3 regions of the Streptomyces sp. NPDC042336 genome follow, and region 2 is predicted to be linked to each of the others. Evidence: riboswitches for the same ligand, from Rfam matches in the RefSeq annotation. Region 2 holds a riboswitch; each other region holds the start of a gene.
The links. Region 2 has a riboswitch for cobalamin ahead of ACZ6IM_RS10620 (GHMP family kinase ATP-binding protein). Riboswitches for the same ligand answer to the same signal wherever they lie in the genome.
Positions count from the first base shown of each region.

Region 1: linked by a shared signal. The riboswitch ahead of ACZ6IM_RS20855 (ribonucleoside-diphosphate reductase subunit alpha) and the one ahead of ACZ6IM_RS10620 (GHMP family kinase ATP-binding protein) in region 2 are both predicted to bind cobalamin.
Region 3: linked by a shared signal. The riboswitch ahead of ACZ6IM_RS30390 (cobalamin biosynthesis protein) and the one ahead of ACZ6IM_RS10620 (GHMP family kinase ATP-binding protein) in region 2 are both predicted to bind cobalamin.

Region 1 is NZ_JBVJEA010000009.1:140,823-144,090, forward strand. It holds gene ACZ6IM_RS20855 (ribonucleoside-diphosphate reductase subunit alpha) at 1-1,495, opposite strand, end outside; cobalamin riboswitch at 1,624-1,767, opposite strand; gene ACZ6IM_RS20860 (GNAT family N-acetyltransferase) at 1,865-2,371, opposite strand; gene mctP (monocarboxylate uptake permease MctP) at 2,450-3,268, opposite strand, start outside.
Region 2 is NZ_JBVJEA010000003.1:432,999-436,266, forward strand. It holds gene ACZ6IM_RS10615 (cysteine synthase family protein) at 1-968, opposite strand, end outside; gene ACZ6IM_RS10620 (GHMP family kinase ATP-binding protein) at 965-1,771, opposite strand; cobalamin riboswitch at 2,069-2,293, opposite strand; gene ACZ6IM_RS10625 (ferric reductase-like transmembrane domain-containing protein) at 2,507-3,268, shown strand, end outside.
Region 3 is NZ_JBVJEA010000018.1:52,013-55,280, forward strand. It holds gene pitH (low-affinity phosphate transporter PitH) at 1-1,085, shown strand, start outside; gene ACZ6IM_RS30385 (hypothetical protein) at 1,120-1,341, shown strand; cobalamin riboswitch at 1,490-1,635, shown strand; gene ACZ6IM_RS30390 (cobalamin biosynthesis protein) at 1,740-2,705, shown strand; gene ACZ6IM_RS30395 (cobyric acid synthase) at 2,702-3,268, shown strand, end outside.

The sequences.
Region 1 (3,268 bases), on a different contig from region 2:
CGGTCGGGTAGAAGTTGATGTCGACGACCCGGTCCAGGAAGGTGACGGCGGTGCGGACGGTGGCGTCCAGCCGGTCCCAGTCCATGTCGCCGCTCGCGGGGTCGACGAAGGCGCCGAGGTTGACCGAGCCCAGGTTGCAGACCGCCGTCTCCCCGTCGTCGGTGACCTCCAGGATCTCCGTGCAGAGGTTGGAGGAGTGGACGACGTGGCCGGGGGTCGCCGTCTGGTTCGCCGTGCGGTTGGCGGTGTCCTTGAAGGTCATCCAGCCGTTGCCGGTCTGCGCGAGGGTGCGCATCATGCGGCCGTACAGCTCACGGGCGGGCAGCGTCCTGCGGGCGAGCCCCGCCTCCTCCGCCCTGCGGTACGCCGCGTCGAACTCCTCGCCCCACAGGTCGGTCAGCTCCGGGACGTCGGAGGGGGAGAACAGCGACCAGGTCCCGTCGGTGTCCACCCGGCGCATGAACTCGTCCGGCACCCAGTGCGCGAGGTTCAGGTTGTGCGTACGGCGGGCGTCCTCACCGGTGTTGTCCCGCAGCTCCAGGAACTCCTCGACGTCCGCGTGCCAGGTCTCCAGGTAGACCGCCGCCGCGCCCTTGCGCCGGCCGCCCTGGTTCACGGCGGCGACCGAGGCGTCCAGCGTCTTCAGGAACGGGACGATGCCGTTGGAGTGCCCGTTGGTGCCGCGGATCAGCGAACCCCGGGCGCGGACGCGGGAGTAGGCGATGCCGATGCCGCCGGCGTGCTTGGAGAGGCGGGCGACCTGGTGGAGGCGGTCGTAGAGGGAGTCCAGCTCGTCCTTGGGGGAGTCCAGGAGGTAGCAGGACGACATCTGGGCGTGCCTAGTACCGGAGTTGAAGAGGGTGGGGGAGGAGGGCAGGTAGTCCAGACGGCTCATCAGGCCGTACAGGGCGGCGACCTCGTCCACCGCGCGGACCGTGTCGTCCTCGGCGAGGCCGGCGGCGACCCGCAGCAGGAAGTGCTGGGGCGTCTCGACGGTCTTGCGGGTGATCGGGTGGCGGAGCAGGTAGCGGCTGTACAGGGTGCGCAGTCCGAAGTAGCCGAAGCGGTCGTCGGCGGCCGGGTCGATCAGCGCGTCGAGGCGGGCCGCGTGCAGCCGGACGAACGCGGCCGTGCGGTCGGCGATCAGACCCTCGCGGTGGCCGGTGGCGACGGAGTCGGTGAAGGTGACGACGCCCTGGGAGGCGGCCTCGGCGCGGATGCCGACGGTCAGCAGCCGGGCGGCCAGCCGGGAGTAGACCGGGTCCTCGGAGATCAGACCGGCGGCCGCCTCGGTGGCCAGCTCCCGCAGCTCGGCCTCGTCGGCGTGCGCGGACCGGCCCCGCAGCGCGGCGGCGGCCACCCGGCCCGGGTCGGCGCCGGGGAGGTCGGCGGTCAGCCCGGTCAGGGTCCGCAGCAGGGCGGCACCGGGTCCGTCGGGTTCCCCGGTCGCCGTCACCGGGGTCGCTGAAGCCGGATCGGCTGGCGCGATGGTCACGTGGAGCACTCCCTCGCTCGGCACGGGGCCTGGCGGAGGGAGGGCAGGGGGCAGCTCACGAGCGCACGCGGCGTCGCGTCCACCGGCCCACTCCACGAGGCCCGGACGTCATGGCACCCGGGCCAAGGCGGCCGGGCGCACTGTCGGCAGGTCCTCGGACTGACCAGGCGTGCGCGCACGTGCGAAGACGTACGGATGCACACGAGTACACCGTTGCGGGACAGTTCCGGATTCGCACCGGATTCCCCTGCGGCGACAGCGAGCACGAGCATACATCTTGTGCCGGGCTCCGCCAGCACCCCCAGATGTTGTGTCTGGCTTCCGTGTCAGGGTGTAGCGTCGGGCCCGCTTCGGGTCGGTGCCAGAGCGTCAGAGCGTCAGTTCGTAAGTGAGCAGCATGATGTCGTCCAGCTCCGGCAGGGGGTTCCAGTCGCGGTCGGGCGTGCGGACGAAGCCCAGGCGCTCGTAGAGGCGGTGGGCGGTGCGCATGGCGGTCTGGGTCGACAGCACGACGCCCGTGCAACCGGCCACCGTCCTGGCGCGGTCGACACAGGCCCGTACGAGCGCCTCGCCCGCCCCGCGGCCACGCGCCTCGCGGGCGACGGCGAGCATGCGTATCTCGGCCTCGCCGGGGCGCGCGATGTCCGCCATGGGACCGCCGGACGGCACGAAGGTCACGCCGCCGAGCACCCGGCCGTCCGCCGCGGCGACCAGCACCTCGGCCGCCGCCGCCCGCTTGGCCACGTCGCGCAGCTCGTCCAGGTACGAGTCGCTCTCCCCGAAGTCGAGGAGGCCGTCGCGCAGGTAGGCCTGCGCGGTGATCTCGCCGAGGGTGTCGTACTCCTCGGCCGTCGCACGTCGGATCACGAAGTCCATGACGCCGAGTGTGCCCGACGGGTACGACAACGGGCCGCCGGATTTCTCCGACGGCCCGCCGCGTTCGCGCTCCGGGGATCAGTGCGAGCTGCCCGCCGTGGCCGGCGGCAGTTCCACCTGGACGCCGGGGTCGCCGGCGTCCGCCGTGTAGTCGCTCGGCTTGGTCTCGTCGATGCCGTCGGGCGCCTTGACCGCCCTCAGGACGAAGGTCAGGACCACGGTGACCAGCACGTTCAGCACGAAGGCGGTGAGACCGATGTAGCCGATCTCGCCGATGCCGGGGATCTCGTCGGAGGAGCCGCCGAAGTGCTTCTGCGTCGGCGAGGCCACACCGTAGGCGGCGACCGTGCCGTAGACCATGCCGACCGCCCAGCCGCCGAGCAGCGCCCAGCGGTGGAACCAGCGGGTGAACAGGCCGCCGACCAGGGCCGGGAAGGTCTGCAGGATCCAGATGCCGCCCAGCAGCTGGAAGTTGATCGCGACGGTCTTGTCCATGCCCAGGACGAAGATCAGCGCGCCCACCTTCACCAGCAGCGACACCAGCTTGGAGACCTTCGTCTCCTGTTGCGGCGTGGCGTCCGGCTTGATGAAGTCCTTGTAGATGTTGCGGGTGAACAGGTTCGCGGCCGCGATCGACATGATCGCCGCCGGGACCAGGGCGCCGATGCCGATCGCCGCGAAGGCCACGCCCGCGAACCAGTCCGGGAACATGTTCTCGAACAGCTGCGGGATCGCCAGCTGGCCGTTGTCCACCTTGACCCCGGCCGCGATGGCCATGAAGCCCAGCAGCGCGAGCAGGCCCAGCATCAGCGAGTACAGCGGCAGGATCGTGGTGTTGCGGCGGATCACCTCACGGCTGCGCGAGGACAGCGTGGCGGTGATCGAGTGCGGATACAT
Region 2 (3,268 bases):
CTCGACCACGGCATGGTCATCTCCTCCGGAGTGCGGACCTCGAGGGGTTTCAGCGCGGCCGGGTCCAGGGCCTCGGCGTGCCGGGCGAACACGCGCTCCACGTAGCGGTGTCCGGTGTCGGCCCCTACCACCAGGTGCAGTCGGTCGGGGTGACGGCGGGCCTCGTACGTCGCCGTCAGATAGCCGGCACCGGTGGACAGCCCGGCGAACACCGCGTGCTCGCGCAGCAGGGCGACGGCACCGGACATGGCGTGGGTGAAGTCCAGCCAGTGCACGGTGTCGTAGAGATGGTGGCGGACGTTGTCGAAGACGATCGACGAACCGATGCCGGCGATGATCGCCTCGGGATCGTGATGGTCCTGGCTGCCGAAGGTGACGCTGCCGAAGGGCTGGACGCCGACCAGACGCACCGAGGGGTCCGCAACGCGCAGGCGTTCCACGATGCCGCCGGTCGAGGCTCCGGAACCCACCCCGCCGACGACGGTCAGCCGTGCGGCCGGGAACTCCGCCGCGATCCGGTCGGCGACCTCCTGGTAGCCGAGGTAGTGGACGTCGTCGTGGTACTGGCGCATCCAGTGGTGGCCGGGATCCTCGGCGAGGATCTCGCGCACCCGTCGCACCCTCAGTTCCTGGTCGAGCTTGAGGTTCCGCGACGGTCTGACCTGCTCCACCGCGGCGCCGAGGATTTCCAGTTGGGCGAGGGTGGTGGCGTCCACGGTGGTGGACGCGACGATGTGGCACCGCATGCCGTACCGGTGGCAGGCCAGCGCGAGGGCGTAGGCGTAGATGCCGCTGGAGCTGTCGATCAGGGTCTGGCCCGGACGGACCGTGCCCCGCTCCAGCAGATGACGGACAGCGGCCAGGGCCGAGTAGATCTTCATCGACTCGAACCGCAGCAGGACCAGGCCGTCGGTGAGCCGGACGAGGTCCGGGACTTTCAGGGCGTCGGCGATGTGGGGGTGGATCACCCGTAGCCTCCTTGGGTGAAGGTGCACTGGTGGCCGAGCGAGTGGAAGAACGAGGAGAGTTCGGACTTGACCTCGGCCCGTGGGTGTGAGGCGAAGAGATAGCCGGCCAGGCAGCCGGTGTGGGCTACGAAGACGCCGTCGGCGCCGAACCGCTCACGATGAGCCTGCAGGCTGCTGAAGGTCGCCTTGGGCAGCACCTCCTGGGACAACGCGGCGCTGGTCGTCGCGGCCCGGGCGACGGCGGCCGGGTCACCCGAGTCGAAGCCCTTCAGCAGATCGGTCAGACACCGGTGGTACTCCTCGCCGCGGCGCCGGTAGTGGTCCAGCAGCAGGGGAGTGACGGCGGCGGTGTTCACCGTGCCGGGTTCCGTGACGTAGGCGGTGTGGAAGCCGATGTCCTGGCCCAGCCGCCGCACCACCCGGTGCCGGCCGCTGAGGTACAGGGCGAACTCGTCGAGGAAGACGCTGTCGGCGCGCTCGATGTCCGTCAGGACGCCGAGGACCACGTCCGTGTCGTACGGCAGGGAGAAGACACGGAACAGACAGCGCAGCGTCGCCACGATGTCCGCCGTGGAACTGGCCATCCCCACGCCCACCGGAAGTTCGGAGTGGGTGCGCCAGTCGCCAGGGGGCAGGGCGAAACCGTAGTGGTCCAGGAAGAGCCGGGCCGCTGTCGCCGACTTCTCACCCAGTGCCGGCGGACGTGGCGGGCCGGCCGTCGTCCTCGGTGTGAAGTACACCCATGAGTGGCGGTCCACGGGGAAGGACACCACCGCGATCTCGGGATCGGTGTCCGGTCGCAACGGGCCTTGGTACAGCTCGCCCAGAGTGCCGTGGCAGACACCGGACACCGCGCCTCCGGATGAGTCCCGTTCCCGGAGGAAGCCCGCGACGGGTCCGGGCCTCGTCGGCTCCGGTCTGCCGGACGACACACCGGCCCGGGGTCGGTACGGCCGACGCGAACAGGCTGGGTCCCGCACACCGTCCTCCTCCGTACCGGGCGTTGAACACCGACAGGGAAGGAGGCGCGGCCACACGCACGACGTACGACCGCCCATACCGCCAACCCAGTCCACGAGGTCACGTGCACAGCCCGCGGGACGCGGGCGCAGTGGCAGGTCTTCGGACTCGCGGGCACGTCTGCCGAAAGGGCGGACACCTACCGGCCGTCTCTTCCCCGGCCCTGACGCGGGCCCAGTGACACCGACGGCTTTCGTTCCCACTCACCGCTGCGGGACAGTCCCGGACTCACACCGGGTTCCCTCTTGCGTCGCGCCACCGGGCGTCCGGGTGGACGGGAGGCGCGAACCGACTGCGAGGATCAGCGTAGAGGCGCTCGTGCTTCCTGCGACAGTGGAGCCTCGGCGGGTTGTCCTGAATGTGGAGGTGACGCAGAACAAGGTGTGCCTCCACGCGCGGTTCTCGTGGCGGCTCTGGCCGGATAACGCCTTCGGAGATCACTCCCTCATCAGCCAGACTTGTTGCCTCACGCCACATGCGCACCGCTGCTGCGGTGGCCCGTGCCCGGGAGGCCCCTGATGACGTCAGACGTGAGGCCGGACGAAGACGGGGCGATGACCCCGTTGCCCGGAGGGAAACGGCCTCCCGGTGACCGCGTCGCGCTGCGCGGCGATCTGCGGGCCGCCCTGCCCGACGCCACCGCGGCGGTGGTGGTCACGGCGCTCGTGTTCGCGTTCCTGTGGGCGCGCATGGATTCGGGTGCTTCGGACACCGTCGCGGTCATGCCGTTCATGGACGATCCCGGCACCTACTGGATGTACCTGCTCAGCCAGGCGTTCGGCTGGTCGGCCCTGCTGTGGGCGTGGGGCACGGTCATGCTCGGCCTGGTGCTGTCGGGGCCACGCCCCGCCAGGCTGCCGGTCTCCCGGCAGGTGCTGGAGCGCTGGCACCGCACCACCAGCCTGACGACCATGGCCCTGATGTTCGCGCACGCGCTGATGTTCGCGGCGGAACTCGTCCGCTACGAGACGAAGGTGGACTGGGCGCAACGGTTGTGGGTGGCCTTCGCGGACACCTTCGTGCCGGGCTGGTACGACTCCGGAACCGGCCAGGTCGCCATCCCGATCGGCCAGGGCGCCCTGTACCTGGCGATTCCGCTGGGGCTGCTGTTCTACGTCCGGCACCGTATCGGAGCGAACACCTGGCGCCGGCTGCACCGGTTCGTGATCGTCGTGTACGTGCTGAGCGTGTGGCACACCCTGTTGTACGGGACCAACGTCTGGTACGGGGAATGGCCGCGCACCATGCTGTGGCTGCTGCAACTGCCGGTCGCGGCCCTG
Region 3 (3,268 bases), on a different contig from region 2:
CCGTGGAGGTCGCCAACACGATCTCCAAGGGTCTCGTCGACGAGACCGGCATCCGTCCCGAGGTCATCTTCGCCGCACTGGTCGGCGCGATCCTCTGGAACCTCCTGACCTGGCTGGTCGGACTCCCGTCCAGTTCCTCGCACGCCCTGATGGGCGGTCTGATCGGCGCCGCCGTCGCCTCGGCCGGCATCGGCGCGGTCAACGGCGACGTGCTCGTCACCAAGGTGCTGCTCCCCGCGATCGCCGCCCCGATCGTGGCCGGACTCGCGGCGTTGCTCGCGTCCCGGATGACGTACTCACTGGGCCGCAAGGCCGACGGCAAGGCCGCCGCGAAGGGCTACCGGGCCGGTCAGATCGCCTCCGCCGGTCTGGTCTCGCTGGCCCACGGCACCAACGACGCCCAGAAGACCATGGGCATCATCACCCTCGCCCTGATCGCCGGCGGCTCGCTCGCCCCGGACTCCGACCCGCCCGTGTGGGTCATCCTCAGCGCGGGCCTGGCCATCGCGCTCGGCACCTACCTGGGCGGCTGGCGCATCATCCGCACCATGGGCAAGGGCCTGACCGACCTCCAGCCGCAGCAGGGCTTCGCCGCCCAGACCAGTGCCGCCACGGTCATCCTGGCCTCCTCCCACCTCGGTTTCTCCCTGTCCACCACGCACTCGGTCTCCGGCGCGGTGATGGGCGCGGGCCTCGGCCGCAAGGGCGGCGTGGTCCGCTGGTCCACGGCCACCCGGATGTTCGTCGCCTGGGGCCTGACGCTGCCGGCCGCGGCCCTGGTCGCCGCGCTCGCCGAGTGGGTCTGCCGCGCCGGCGACTGGGGCACGGCCCTCGTCGCGGTGTTCCTGGTCGCCTCCAGCTATGCGATCTGGCGGATCTCCCGCCGCGAGGTCGTCGACCACACCAACGTCGTCGACGGCGACACGGTGGGCGCGGGGGAGCCCGAGCCGGCCGGTGTGGTCACCACGGCGATGGCCGCCGTGTCGCCGCCCCCTGCGGGCGTGACCGAGGACCTGTCGGCCACCGTCCCGGCCCCCGCCACCACTCCCGCCCCCAAGGCCCCGTCGGCCGCCACCACCGTCTGAGCCCGCGTCCCGGGTACGAAGGAAGCGAACCTCCATGAGCATCGACTGGGCAGCCCTCGGCTCCGTCTTCGGCGTCAGCCTCGTGGTCACGGTGGCCCTGGTGGGCCTGTTCACCCTCGGCATCGTCGGCCTCTCCCGCCAGGAGCGGGCCACCGCCGAGGGCGGCTCCGCGACCCTCGCGGTCACCGGCGCGTACGCGTGCTTCGCGGCCTGCACGGCGGCGGTGGCGTACGGGATCTATCTGATCGTCGCCTGAGCGTCGCGCGCTCCGCGGGCGCGCGCCGGGGCGGGGCGCGGGACGGACTCGAACCGTTCCGCGCCCCGCCCTTTCGCGTTCCGGCGCACACCACTCGCGTGTGGGCCTTCGCACACTCCCCCGCCGCAGGTCAACGCCAGGTTGACGGGTGTTCGCGGGGCGTGGTGGACTTCCGGGGCCATCTACGGCGGCAGGAGAGGAAGCCCGGTGCGAATCCGGCGCGGTCCCGCCACTGTGACCGGGGAACAGGAAACCCCGGGAGCCAGGAACTCTCACCGCCGGACTCTTCGAACCAGGGCGTGGACACCCTGAGTGAGGACACGACGCGATGCCCGGCTGCCGCCACCGCTCGACACCCCGTACCAGGTGCCTCCCCGACCCTGTGACCGGCTGAGCCCATGCGTGCCGGACGCGTCTTCGCGTACGGCGCCGCCGCCGGCCTCCTCGGTGACCTCCTCCTCGGCGACCCGCGCCGCGGACACCCGGTCGCCGTGTTCGGCCGTGCCGCGGGCGCCGTGGAACAGGTGCTGTGGCGCGACCACCGGGGCTGGGGCGCCCTGCACACCGCCGTGTGCGCCGGTGGCGCCGTCGCCCTCGGTGCGGCCGCCGCGCACGCCGTACGCCGCTCCCCCGCCGCCCGCGTCGCGCTGACCGGCGCGGCCACCTGGGCCGTGGTCGGCGGCACCTCGCTCGCCCGTGAGGCCGCCGCGATCGGCCGGGCCCTGGAGGCGGGGGACGTCGAGGCGGCGCGGACGCGGCTGCCGCACCTGTGCGGGCGGGACCCGCAGGCGCTGGACGCCGACGGCATCGCCAGGGCCGTCGTGGAGTCCGTCGCGGAGAACACCTCGGACGCGGTGGTGGGCGCCCTGGTGTGGGGCGCCGTGGCGGGTGTGCCCGGGCTGCTCGGCTTCCGGGCCGTCAACACGCTGGACGCCATGGTCGGCCACAGGTCGCCCAGGTACCGCCGCTACGGCTGGGCCTCGGCCCGCCTGGACGACCTCGCGGGCTGGCCGGGCGCCCGCCTCACCGCCGTCCTGGCCACCGTGGCCGGGGGCGATCCGCGGGGCGCCGTACGGGCCTGGCGCGCGGACGCCGACCGGCACCCGAGCCCCAACGCCGGGCCCGTGGAGGCCTCCTTCGCGGGCGCCCTGGGCGTGCGGCTCGGCGGGACGCTCTCCTACGGCGGACGGGTCGAGCACCGGCCCGTCCTCAACGGCGCCGCCGGCCGCCCCGTACGGGCCGGTTCCGGCGACATCGACCGGGCGGTACGGCTGTCCCGGCGCGTGGGCTGGCTGGCGCTGGGCGTGTGCGCGGGCGCGCGGCTGCTCGCGCGCGGCATCGTCAGGAAGGGACGTACGTCATGAACGGTGGCCTGCTCGTCGCCGGCACCACCTCCGACGCCGGCAAGAGCGTCGTCACCGCCGGGATCTGCCGCTGGCTGGTGCGCCAGGGCGTCAAGGTGGCGCCCTTCAAGGCGCAGAACATGTCGCTGAACTCCTTCGTGACCCGCGAGGGCGCGGAGATCGGGCGGGCGCAGGCCATGCAGGCCCAGGCCTGCCGGGTGGAGCCGACCGCGCACATGAACCCCGTGCTCCTCAAGCCCGGCGGGGAGCGCAGCAGCCAGGTCGTGCTGCTCGGCAGGCCCGTCGGCGAGATGAGCGCCCGCGGCTATCACGGCGGGCGCCAGGAGCGGCTGCTCGGCACGGTGCTCGACTCGCTGGCCGAACTGCGCGGCACGTACGACGCGGTGATCTGCGAGGGGGCGGGCAGCCCGGCCGAGATCAACCTGCGCCGCACCGACATCGTGAACATGGGGATCGCCCGGGGCGCCGGACTCCCGGTCCTGGTCGTCGGCGACATCGACCGCGGGGGCGTCTTCGCGTCCTTCTTCGGCACGGTGGCGCTGCTGGCGCCCGAGGACCAGGCG